4 regions of the Moritella sp. 36 genome follow, and region 3 is predicted to be linked to each of the others. Evidence: predicted binding sites of a transcription regulator. Region 3 holds the regulator's gene; each other region holds the start of a gene.
The links. The regulator sigma-54, encoded in region 3, starts transcription at its own class of promoters, with help from an activator protein. The targets are predictions, from matches to a motif close to GTTGGCACGNNNNTNGNNT.
Positions count from the first base shown of each region.

Region 1: a site for sigma-54 is predicted at 1,117-1,135, ahead of HWV03_RS16410 (PEP-CTERM sorting domain-containing protein). Genes of this name have one in related genera too.
Region 2: a site for sigma-54 is predicted at 1,371-1,389, ahead of HWV03_RS15695 (flagella assembly protein FlgT). Genes of this name have one in related genera too.
Region 4: a site for sigma-54 is predicted at 2,044-2,062, ahead of HWV03_RS05810 (LruC domain-containing protein). Genes of this name have one in related genera too.

Region 1 is NZ_CP056120.1:3,714,289-3,717,496, reverse strand. Features, by position in the region: gene HWV03_RS16425 (SgrR family transcriptional regulator) at 1-481, opposite strand, end outside; gene HWV03_RS16420 (hypothetical protein) at 646-822, shown strand; gene HWV03_RS22835 (VOC family protein) at 819-950, shown strand; gene HWV03_RS16410 (PEP-CTERM sorting domain-containing protein) at 1,200-1,850, shown strand; gene HWV03_RS16405 (hypothetical protein) at 2,053-2,232, shown strand; gene HWV03_RS16400 (transposase family protein) at 2,262-2,738, shown strand; gene HWV03_RS22830 (transposase) at 2,645-2,917, shown strand; partial or broken gene tnpC (IS66 family transposase) at 2,941-3,208, opposite strand, start outside.
Region 2 is NZ_CP056120.1:3,560,229-3,563,436, reverse strand. Features, by position in the region: gene HWV03_RS15710 (LPP20 family lipoprotein) at 1-223, opposite strand, end outside; gene HWV03_RS15705 (FlgO family outer membrane protein) at 233-919, opposite strand; gene HWV03_RS15700 (hypothetical protein) at 960-1,220, opposite strand; gene HWV03_RS15695 (flagella assembly protein FlgT) at 1,428-2,591, shown strand; gene HWV03_RS15690 (alpha/beta hydrolase) at 2,836-3,208, shown strand, end outside.
Region 3 is NZ_CP056120.1:235,886-239,093, forward strand. Features, by position in the region: gene rapZ (RNase adapter RapZ) at 1-718, opposite strand, end outside; gene hpf (ribosome hibernation promoting factor) at 861-1,148, opposite strand; gene HWV03_RS01090 (RNA polymerase factor sigma-54) at 1,180-2,697, opposite strand; gene lptB (LPS export ABC transporter ATP-binding protein) at 2,747-3,208, opposite strand, start outside.
Region 4 is NZ_CP056120.1:1,260,454-1,263,661, forward strand. Features, by position in the region: gene HWV03_RS05810 (LruC domain-containing protein) at 1-1,989, opposite strand, end outside; gene lamB (maltoporin LamB) at 2,569-3,208, shown strand, end outside.

The DNA.
Region 1 (3,208 bases), 1.6 Mb from region 3:
GTACCAGGCAGCAATAAACCTGGCGTAACAAGAAACGTTCGCTGTTTCTTAATGCAATATGCGGAAGTAGGGCTGAAAAAGAACGCGCGTAAGTCAGTTGAATGTGTAATCGACCTTCACGTTGTACCGCGCCAGAGGTGTTTTGCAGCAATTGCCCAAATAACAGTTGATCATGGTCGATAAGCGCCAGTGCTTTCTCGTATTTACCTACGGCGATCATCTGCTGCGCTAGTTCTGCTTTCAGCTCATCGACAGCATAAACGAGATAGAGCCGAGAACGTTGGTTACGGCCTGCTTTTGGTGTCCATTCTAACCAGCGTAAATCACGCATCTCGTTTAATAAGGTACGGCAATGTCGGGAACTGGTAAACATTACTTCAGCCACTTCATGCAGGGTGATCGCTATTTCTTGCTTAACACCTAACTTACTTAACCGAGAGAAATACAGCATTTTCTTATCATTGTTCAAAACGGGCACCATATCGTCATCTTGACTTCCCTGTTTAGTGAGGAAATCGGGTAAAAAAGACATTATAGGTAAGATTACGACTTTAACCGGAAGTAAACAATATAATTCAATCTGTTTTTCACTTCCCTTTATTGGGTGATACTTACCTCAGTGCTTAAACAAACAGAGGAATTAACATGCTAGAGATAATCAAGAAAATATTACTAAATACATCAAGTAATGCACTTACTGAGTATTATCAGTCTCGGTTGAAAACAAGTAACAGTGCCGTTGAAGTAGAAGCGATTCTTAGCATGGAGTCGTTAATGACATTTAGTGAGGAAGAAGATCAGCAACGTGACGGGGTTAAATGAGAATCGAACATGTGGCGATTTGGTGCAAAGATCTGGAAGAAATGAAACATTTTTACACGCACTTTTTTAATGCTACAAGTAATGAAAAATACGAAAACCGGACCAAAGGTTTTCGTTCTTATTTTTGACTCTGTCAGGTGGTCCGCGTATCAAGTTGATGCAGATGGATTCGGTTTTAATATCTCCATCTGCTACCCCTTGTTGCATGTCAGTATTTTTTACACCTAATAAACCGATAATGATATGCCGTTCTTGAAATTCACTAAAGTGACATAAAAACAGTAGGTTGCTGGTATTGGAATGATACGTGCTTAAAGTAGTTTAGTGCTGATTTATATTTCACATAATTCTCAAGCAATATTTTAGGAGATCTGAATATGAAAATTAAAAAGATCGCAAGTTTCTTACGAAATTCTATTGTTGTAGTCAGTTTGTGCGGCATGGCAGCCACTGCTATGGCAACTATCATTGATTTCGAAGATGTTGCTGTTACTCATAATACACACTTAATTGTTAACAGTTTTATAGCCAATGATTTCGTGCTTTCCAGAGATGGGAACGGCCATATTGATCTTGGGAATGATGAGGTGTTGTATACAAACAACGGCACACAGGTTGCTTTTGTGCATAATGGGTCTTTTACCATCAATGTGGATTCTATTTCCGGCGACACGTTTGAGATTTCCCAGTTTGACGGTGCGGAGTTTTGGAGAGACGGACAGGCAAATGCAAGCGCAATAACACTCGATGGTATTACTGACCTAGGGATTAATGTCTCAGAAAGTTTTGTGTTGGACGGTATTTTTGATGGCCGTAACGGCGTTGATGACTTTGAACTATTTACAGTCTCTAATGCCTTTCAAAATTTAGTTCATGCTGAATTTTCTGGCGGTGGAGCAGCCTTCTCTATTGATAACATCATCGGTTATACCGCGAGTGAAGTTCCTGAGCCATCTATCTTGTTTCTTTTAGGTATTGGCATCACATTTTTTGCTGCAGGGCGTAGAAAAATACGCGTAACGGATTAACTGATTTTTATGCATTTATTTCCTTTGCTATAAATTAAAATAATAATAGAATCAGTTGTATATTTGTCATTGTTAATTATTAACCGGACTTGAAAATAAATAACAGGAACGCATATTATCGGCTCTACGCGTCTTTGCGTGGAATAATTAATTTTACTAAACTTGTGTCACTTTCAACTATGACACAAAAAAGGTATTTTCTATGTTCGGTATTCCTTCTGGTTCACTCAATATTACAGCGGAACTATTAGGGTTACCAGATGTGAAAGTGATAGACGTCCACACTAATCTATTGGTTCGTGAGATCACTATTGCAGTTGAAAGTACACGAAACACCTCCTCTGTCGTCAATGTGGTAAGCCGACTAAATCACATGGTTTGAGCCGTAAATTACGATTGCGACATTTGCCCATGTTTGGCAGAGATACGATCATTGAAATCATTCCTCGCAGGGTTGATGTGAGCATTGTGATGGGGGGCCCTACCACCACCGAAAAACTGGATTGGTATGATGCTAAAGGCAAATTAACCAAACCATTAGAGCATCACTTACTGTTTGAGTTGGTCAATTCGACCGTCGCGGATGTAAGTCGTAAAGCTGATGTAGATTATCATACCGTTGATGCCTTAATTGATAGCTATATTGAAACCGACATCGATTCTTCGACAATTAAAACACTGGGTGTTTTAGGGCTTGATGAGATCAGTATGAAGAAAGGTTATCGAGATTTTGTCACACTTATAACCTACCGAGTGGATGATAGGGTTAACATACTAGGTGTCATGGGCGTTAAATGTTCAATTTTATCCGGTTCTTACGTACAATCCCGATATCATTACGCAACAGTGTCAGAGCAGTATATTATGATTTATACGATGGTTATATGAATGCTTGTAAAGCTGTATTCAATAAGACTATTCCCATTGTCGCTGACCGTTTTCATGTCCGTAAGTTGTATCGAAAGAGTCTCGTTAGTTTACGGAAGTCCGAGCTGAAACGATTAAGAAAAGAGCTTACGGCGGAAGAGTATGCAGAGTTTAAACCAGCTATATCCGTAAGCGCGTAGTTAAGCGGTGAAGCCTGATATCATCAGGCTTCTAGGTCTGTATTCCAAGGCAATAAATCACTTAAATCAGAAAGTTCATCCCGTTGTGGCAGTTCTGTGAAGAGTTTTTGGAAGTATAAATACGGATTTATATCGTTCGCACGGCAAGTCATCACAATACTATAAAGTACTGCGCTCGCATCGGCACCATCGACTGATTGACTGAACATCCAATTTTTTCTACCTGTGGTAAATGGCCTGATATCTCGTTCAGTGACGTTATTATCAATCCCTAATTCTCCCGAATACAAA
Region 2 (3,208 bases), 1.7 Mb from region 3:
CTGCTAACTCTCGATAAGCATCTAATTTAGATGCACGCATTGCATTAAGCATGCGTTCACTTTCACTATTGCCTGGCTGAGAACTCAACGCAGCATAGCCAACTGCTTTGAGTACAGGGAAGGACTTTGGTTCTTTGATATCATAAACCGTATTTTTTTCTAATAGTGTACAACCTGTTAAACTAACCAGAGTTACAAGCATAAGCAAACGCAGATATTTCATTGATAAACCTTAATTAGTAATACGAACAGAAGGCGCTGAACCAGTACGATAAATATAACGACCACGGCCTTCGAGTGGCCCCATACTATTTGAACCACCAATCACCAAATGGTTAGGGATAATGCCTTGCGCTGTTGACTCAACAAAACCTGATTCCATATTAATGACCCGCATATTAACGATCACACCTTCACTGTTACGTGACATGGTGCCCGTTAGGATGCGTGATACAGGTAATTGACCGCGTAATTTTTTCCAATCACGGGTGAATACAAAATCACCCTGACCAGTCACACTGATAGTACCTGTGGTTTTATAGTCAATCACTGGAATACGGCGAATGGTTAATTCGTGAATAAAGGATTCCGATAGCGATTGGCCGAGCCAATTTGTTGTCGACAGATCGTCAAGGTTGACGAAAGAAGTGACGGCAATCGGTTCATTATTGGGAATAATAGACAAATCATTGACGATCAATTGATCCGCTAAACCACGGATGATAAAACTTAATTCTTGGGTGTAGTTTATCGGCTGGTTTGGTAATAAACTTCTTGGATATTTTGGCTCATAAGAATTACCACCCCAAGTTGAATGAGGCGGTGTTTCTTTATCCTCGTCAGGGGTACTAGGTGGCTGTTTTAATGCACAACCGTTGAGTAAGGTAATTAGGCTGATAGCTATGACTGCCTTTTTCATATTACTTCCTTAAGTGCTTTTAATTATTGTCGTTAAACCGTTATTTTCCGCTGGTTGAGGTGTCTCGGCGGTAAGGATAGGTATAAGGACTTCTGAATATATTATTGTATTGTTCTTTAGTAAGCACACTTTGTGCCATATTGGCATTTGGCTGGTAAACAGGTTGAACAATAATCTGTTTAATAACGACAGGCTGTACTTTGGTATTTGCGCCCGTTAATAAAACATGTCCAGGTTCTTCTATCACTGTGCATGCTGAAGTCAACACAACCGCTAATGACGGTAGTAAAAAACGCTTCATATTTGTTCCTAAAGTTGCGCGATACGTGATTATAGATAAATACAAGCAAATTACTTGCCAATAAGCTAGGTTCGGTATTATTTATTATTATAATAGCGTTTTATCTATATAACTTAACCTCGATACTGTTTTATTTTTATAAAAATTTGATCTGGTACAAATTTTGCTTTTAAAATAGACATATTCAGAATTCATATGCGATTAAAAATGAAAAACGTTCTCCTACTATTATTAGTTTGTTGTTCTTTCACTCTACATGCGGAATGGTATGAGGTTGAGGGTGAGGCTATTATTATTGATGGTGATGTTGATATTGCTCGCGAGTTAGCAGTACGTAATGCATTGAAACAAGCACTGTTATATGCTGGCGCGTCGGTTTCAAGCTTACAAAGCTTTAATGGTGGGAAAATATTATCTGATCGATTTCAGGTCCGTATGGATGGCGAAGTGAGAGATATTCGCTTAAAAAGTGAGTCGGTAAAGCTGGATAAAATCAGCGTTCAAATTGTCACTGATATTGTTGCAGACCGTAATAAATGCTTGAGTGCAGGGTATCAAAAATCTGTGTCTTTATTGCGTTTTGGTATTAGACATCGTGAACAAGCCAGTTATGGTGGTATCTATAACATAAACGAATCTTTCAGTCGTTTGTTGTACCAAAGTTTACGTAAAAATAGTCAAACATTTGATGCGCGTGAATTTATTAATCAAAACATTGGTTTTAGCGGCAGCTCTTTGCCGCTGCGAGGTAATTTAACAGCACAAGAAATTAAGCAAATTAGTAAGTCAGCAGATAGCCAATATATTATTTTGGGCTCGATTACCGACTTATCGACATTTAAACCAGTTGTGAATGGTATCGCGAAGATATTTGCCGGTGACTTACCAGATCGTAATTTCCGGCTGAATATACAAGTTTTTGATGGCTTTAATGGCAATTTATTGTTTGATCGTAACTACAGTAAAGTGGCAAAGTGGGAGTTTGCTAAGCACCGTATTGTGGATACGAATACGTTAAAATTTTGGCGCTCTGAGTTTGGTGCATCTTTACAACTAATTATTGACGATGTATTGTTTGATTTAGATGCAAGTTTGCAATGTAAATTGGTGGAAGCGCGTGTTATTGCTGTTGATGGTAATGAAGTGAACATTAATATCGGTCGTAATAATGGCTTAAAATTAGGCGATCAATTTATGATAAAACACACGGGTAGTTATGTTGATCAGTTTGGTATCAGCCGTAAAAAAGAAACCAATAGTAGTAGCCAGGTTGAAGTAACCAAACTGTATGATCAGCAAGCAAGTTTGATGACGGTTGATAGACAACCGACTGCCAATGTACAAATAGATGATTTGGTGATTTTAAACTAGTTAATTTAGTGGTTGTGACTGTTTATCTATAACCACTTTAGGTAAATACTATTGGCTTGCTTGACTGTAGCTGATCGTAGGGTTTGTGATATAGCGCTATATTAGCGTTAATATTTTTAGGCTAATCTTGTGTTATTGTTATATTTTTTACACGGCCTGATTACTTTTTTAAATAAAACTGCTATTGCTTTTATTCCAGTTTATTGCTTGATTAGTGGTTGTTCAAACACGGGATACTATCATTATGTGGTTTTTGATTATTGCTATTACTATTTTAGTTTTTTTTCTTTTTATTCGTAATTTGTATGGCGAAGATCTTCGTCAATACGATAGTGCGGATTTAAATGCGACGTTTTATCGTCCGACACCTTCGTATAAATACCCTCAAGCGCTAGAGTTGCTCGCAAGTATTCAAGAGCCAATCGATTTTATTAAACCGAGTAAATATCTTTATGCATTGCGAAAAAATATTGATCGTTTAGGTGATGTTGAATTGGATTGTCAGATTATCCCTGTATCGACCAGTTTTCAAGGCCATAACATTATGGGTGAGTGGATTATAAATAAAAAAAGTGATGTAAATAAGCGCTTACTTTATATTCATGGTGGTGGTTTTG
Region 3 (3,208 bases):
AACTGCGGTTATTTTTTTCTAACATTGGCAACCAAGTCGTGAGTAAGTTTTCAATCTGTTGTGAAAAGCTCATTACATCAGGCTGTTGGCTCAGGTATTTAATGACGGGTTCATCAAGACCTGTGTAAGGTTTTAATTCTGGGATCCAATGGGGGTTTGGTAGAAAACGGACATCAAATACATAATCGGCATCCATAGGTAGGCCATGTTTAAAACCAAATGATTGAAATACTAAGACAAGTTGGTTGTTTTTCTTTCCTAAAATACGTTCTTTAATCTGTTCACTGAGTTCATGAATATTGAGTTCAGTAGTATCGATTTTTAAATCAGCAAGTAACGCTAAAGGGCTTAATCGTTTTTTTTCTATTTCAATCGCTTGTGATAGAGATAGCTCATCTTTTGTTAACGGATGAAGGCGTCTGGTTTCACTATAACGTTTGATAAGGACTGACTGGTTAGTATCAAGAAATAAACTAGTCAGATCGGTGCTCGTTCTTAACTCTGTAATTATGTCGTTTAATTCTTTTTTTTCTGTCGGTAAATTACGGACATCAATACTCACTGCCACTTTTTCGGTTTGGTCATTTAAGGTTTTTAGCAGTTGTGGTAGTAATTTTACTGGTAGGTTATCTACGCAATAGTAGCCTAGATCTTCAAGCACGCGTAATGCAATTGATTTACCAGATCCTGACTGGCCGCTGACTATTATTAATTTCATCTTTTATCCTCACAGCGATATAAAATAATGGGTTCATTATCCCGCAATTGATTTGGATATGATATGTTTTAATTATGTCAGAAGCATTAATACCTAAAGGAAAAAGTGGTTTTCCTTTAGGTTATCTGTGGCGAGATTAAAATTAATGACGAATCAACTTCTCTTTATGCTTAATCACTTGGCGATCGAGCTTATCCAGTAAGCCATCAATTGCGGCATACATGTCATTGTGTTCATGCACGGCAAAGATCTCCCCCCCATTTAAATGTATTTTTGCTTCTGCAATTTGAAGTAATTTTTCGACATTTAAAATCACATGGATATTGTTTATATGATCAAAATGCCGTTCTAATTTGGAAAACTTGCTATCAACATAATCTTTCAGTGAGTCTGTAATGTTTACATGTCTACCGGTTAAATTAATTTGCATATATGTCTCCCCTATGAAGGTTGGATTAGCCTTATAATAGGCTTTTACGCTGATTAGACGGTGGTATACTTAGTGCCTCCCGATATTTTGCAATCGTACGTCTAGCCACTTTGATACCTTGATCAGCAAGTAAATCAGCAATCTTGCTGTCACTTAATGGTTTAATGACATTTTCTGCCGCGACCAATTTTTTTATTAATGCTCGAATAGCGGTTGATGAACATTCTCCGCCATTGTCAGTACTTACATGGCTTGAAAAGAAAAACTTAAGTTCAAAAATACCGCGTGGTGTATGCATAAACTTCTGCGTTGTTACCCGTGAAATGGTTGACTCGTGCATTTCCACTTCTTCGGCAATATCATTTAAAACCATAGGTTTCATGGCTTCATCGCCATACTCAAAAAAATCAATTTGTCGTTGAACAATACTTTTAGTTACTTTTAGTAAGGTTTCATTACGGCTATCTAAGCTTTTAATAAACCATTTAGCTTCTTGTACATGCGTTCGAATAAACTGCCCATCGCTGCTACTACGATTGCTTGTCGACAAGTTTGAATATTCATTGTTCACTTTTAATCTTGGCACAATGTCAGGATTTAACTCGACTACCCACTGATTATTTTTTTTCTTTACTAAAACATCGGGAATTACATAAAGCCCTTCAGTCTGATCGATAACATTGCCAGGTCTGGGTTCTAGACTCTGAATTAATTGCATGATCTCTTTAAGCTGTGGTTCTTTTAATTTTGTCTTACGGCTTAATTGACGGTAGTCGCGATTGCCTAATAAATCCATGTGAGACTGAATTATTTGCTGACATTCTGTTAACCAAGGTGTGTTTTTAGGTAAATGCTGGAGTTGGATCAATAAACATTCTTGTAATGAACGCGCTGCAACGCCGATGGGATCGAAATGTTGAATACGCTTTAATACTGCTTCTATTTCGTCTAATTCAACTTGCTCTTCACTATTTTCTTTACTACTGTCGCTAAGTTCTTGGTGACCGTTATTGACGCTAGACAGGATGTCTTCACAAGTCTGATTAAGGTAGCCATGATCATCAATGCCATCAATAATCGCAACGGCAATAGCACGATCAGTGTCAGAAAATGGGGTTAATTCCATTTGCCACATGAGATGCTCGTATAAGCCTTCGCTGGTCTCACCTTGATAGACTTGGTCTAAACCATCAATACTGCTACCCGCACTGCTGTGAGTCTGTATTTGAGGGGTATAGACATCATCCCAATTACTGTCATTAGGCAATTCATCTGGCATGGCTTCACTGGCGAGCGCATCACTAACTTCTATTTGGCTGGCATCGGTAACTGCGTCGTTATTATTTGGATTATGCTCATCACTACTTTCTGTATCGTTTGCTTGAGCTGTGTTGGGATCTTCTTGTTCCAGTAGCGGATTACTGTCTAATGCTTCTTGAATCTCTTGTTGTAACTCCAAGGTCGATAATTGTAATAATCGAATCGCTTGTTGCAACTGTGGCGTCATTGCCAGAGATTGACTCATACGAAGTTGTAATGATGGCTTCATCTAACGACTACTCTCTCTTCCTTAAATGCGGTAACGTATCAATATCAAACTATAGTCGGAATTGATCACCAAGGTATACTTCTTTCACTTTTTCGTTGGATAAAATCTCTTCAGAAGTACCAGATGCGATCAAATGTCCATGGCTCACAATATAAGAGTGTTCACATACATCGAGTGTCTCACGTACGTTATGGTCGGTAATTAATACCCCTAAACCACGATCGCGCAGATGTTGAATAATTTTTTTAATATCACCTACCGAGATTGGATCAACGCCAGCAAAAGGTTCATCTAATAAAATAAACTTTGGATCTGCCGCAAGCGCGCGGGCAATCTCAACACGGCGGCGTTCACCACCCGATAAGCTCATGCCTAAACTATCGCGAATATGGGTGATATGGAACTCTTCTAATAATTCTTCTAACTTTTCTTCACGTTCGAAACGCGTGAGTTCAGTTCGTAACTCTAAGATTGCCATGATATTTTTCGTTACCGATAAACGACGAAAAAT
Region 4 (3,208 bases), 1.0 Mb from region 3:
ACCAATCTCAGTAGCCCAAGGTAAATTGGTTGAGGTTCTGAATGTGGTAGTCGGTGGATTTGAGTCATCATCACCAAGTCCGAAGTAAGCACTGTTACCTAAATCCGTGAGAGGTTTATCTGGTAAATGAATCTCTAAATCACGTCCAATTTGCCCACTAAAGAAATCATTTCTGGAACTATTTTCGGCCCCAAATATAAAGGGGTTCAGTGGCATTGCTGGCATGCTAGCAACATCAATTGGACTATTTAATGGGATATTGATTTCGAATGTAAAGATACTCGTGTTGCCCATACAAGCAGGTTCGGTATTAAAGTAGAACTCTCCACAAGTGGAAGTGAATTCTGTTTTTAAGTTATCAGAAATAACAACGACAGCATCAGTCTGGCCCGCTTCTAAAACACCATCGGTAGACGCTGATACAGAGTTAAAACTGACTCGTAATAAGTCTTGATCAACATTACTACGTAGTATTCCGGGTAAGTGGACTGCAAAACCGTTGGAATATGAGGCACCATAATTGACAAGTTCACCTTCTATATCGATACGAGATACTTCACCGTTTTTAACGGTCTGCACTACTCGATAAAAAATAACGACATCGTTAAAATCATAGTCACCTTGTTCTGGCCAGCGATCTTCGTAAGCCAGAGTTACATACTCACCTTCACCTGGGTAATAAATACTGGTGGTATTACCATCTGCAATGGCAACCGGATAATCTTCGACTTCACCATTTGTGTAACCACCACCACTGGTTATATTATCTTGATCTCCGACACGGAATCGCGCCCACGTATTACCGATTACTGCGGTTGCTGGTACGGTGAAAGCGAGATTATGTGAATCTGAATCTAACTGCAAACTATTAAATACATGCTCGTCGGCATCATCAAAGTCGCCATCTTGATTCCAATCAAACCAACCATTGAAATAGGCACTTGCTTGACTACCATTGATCGTTGCATTGATTTGAGCATCTAGACCTGTAATAAGTGAGGTTTGAAATAGAATACCATCTTCATCTGCAAGGTTATCTGCATCATCTGTACTGGGTGCTACGTTAGCATCACCTTCAGCATCAACAAGGTCACCAAGTATATAGTTGTTGTAGTCAATAAGATGCCTTGCACCATTTACCGCTAAGCTTGTTCCATATGATTCGGGGGCATCACCATAATCTGTACTCGTTGATACAACGGCTGCTTCTGAACAACGAGCGCCGTCATTACTGTTACTTGCTGAGGCTTTAGCAAAATACACGGATGCGCCAGTAATATTGTCTGGATCTGTAATGTCAGTCCGGTAAATATTACCGTCATTATTACGAAGGAAATAGAGATAACCAGCAGAGTCGAAATAAGCTGCACCAAATGCGCTACGCGGGGATTTAAATCCTGTGTAGGCTACATTGGTTGCAACACCTGTTGTTGGGTCAATACGGTATAAGTTACCCGTTCTACCTTCTACTCCGTATATCTTTCCATCGATAGGGTGGAATGCAAAGTCAGCAATTCGAATGCTTTTATTCGACCCCACTACTTTTGTCAATGTGAGGTAGTCAGGTGCACTACTGTCTAGATTCGTGTAATAAAGGCCAAGGTAGCGGCGATAGAAGTAGAACTTGTTATCTTTTATATCCCCCACAAAAAAGTTATTGTTTGGTGGATTAGTAAAGTTTAAAACGGTTGCTTTAAAATCGCTATCAAATTTGACTATTGCTAGTTGATGACGGTCAAAACCATAGATATATTTATCTGTGTTATTGAAGGCAATCGCATTAATCGAATCAGAGCCCAAGCCATCATCGGTTTGTAGCGTTGTGATTAAACCTGAACTCAGGTCTACAGATTTATAATGTGTTTTTCCATGTTTGTATTGGGATAAAAATGCTTCAGTCGGGCAACTAGCAAAAGGCGCCGAGATAGCATTTAAGCTATAAAGGCAGGTAGACATTAATAATAGTGTCTTGTACTGACATGTTTTCATAAGCAGTCCCTTGATTGCGAAGTATTAAAGTAAATATCATTGGTACTGTTGTTATCGCATATCTCGTGCCATCTTTTTTGTACTTTAAAAACATAGATTTATTTTTTTGTTGTTTTTTATTTGTTAAATTAATCGCATTTTAAGAATTGATTTTCGCAAAATGCAATTTTAATTCGCAGTTTGCAAAGAACATAGTTGCTTTGTTAATTTGTTAATTTGTGAATTTGTTAATTTATTAATTATTCAGTTTGCAGCTTAGATCACATTCATTAAATGAGTTGCATTTTATGTAACTCAGAGCGCTAATATAGCGATTTAGACGATTAAACATGATCCAGTTAACAGTGTCTTTTATGTGATGATTTTAAAATCATGTAAATACGCCCTGCTTTGGTGATCTCCCTCATAAAAATAGGCCACTTATTTTTTTCTCAGCCTTTTTCATCCTCCTTAAATTAACGAGAGGTGGAGGAGGTCAGTTATTTGAAAATTCTTTAGTATGAATTTGTCTTCTGAGCCAATCCTATCCTGGTCACGGCTCGAAAAATGAAACCAAACTCATTCAAGGATTTAGATTATATGAAAAACTTAAATCGTGTTGCGATTGCTGTATCAGCAGCCTTACTTTCTTCTGCAGCTGGCGCTGTTGATTTTAATGGCTACATGCGAGCTGGTACTGGTATTAGTGGTAATAATGGCGAAAATATTAGTTTTGAAAAAAACAAAATTGGTCGTTTAGGTAATGAAAATGATCTTTATGCTGAGTTTGGTTTCCGTCAAGAGTTACCAGAAATAACCGGAATGGAAGAGCAAACTTGGATTGTTGACGCAATGATCGCGCAGGGCAATTTGGGTAATAATGGTTGGGAAGACGGTGACTTCAACGTGGCTCAATTTAACGTACAAGCGACGGGACTGATTGCGAGCGATAAAGAAGCAACGATGTGGGCGGGTAAACGCTATTACCAACGTAAAGATATTCATATTACTGATTTTTACTACTTAAATACCTCTGCGGGTGCTGGTGGCGGTATTGAAAACTTAACTGTAGGTCCTGGTAAATTGTCTGCAGCTTGGATGCTCGATGAAGGTAGCCAAAAAAGTTCGAATGGCTTATCTCAAGACCACTCATGGTCTAATGATTCTAAGGTAAATGGTAATATTTTTGATGTTCGTTATTCTGGCCTTGAATTATGGAGTGGTGCAAATTTAGAAGTCG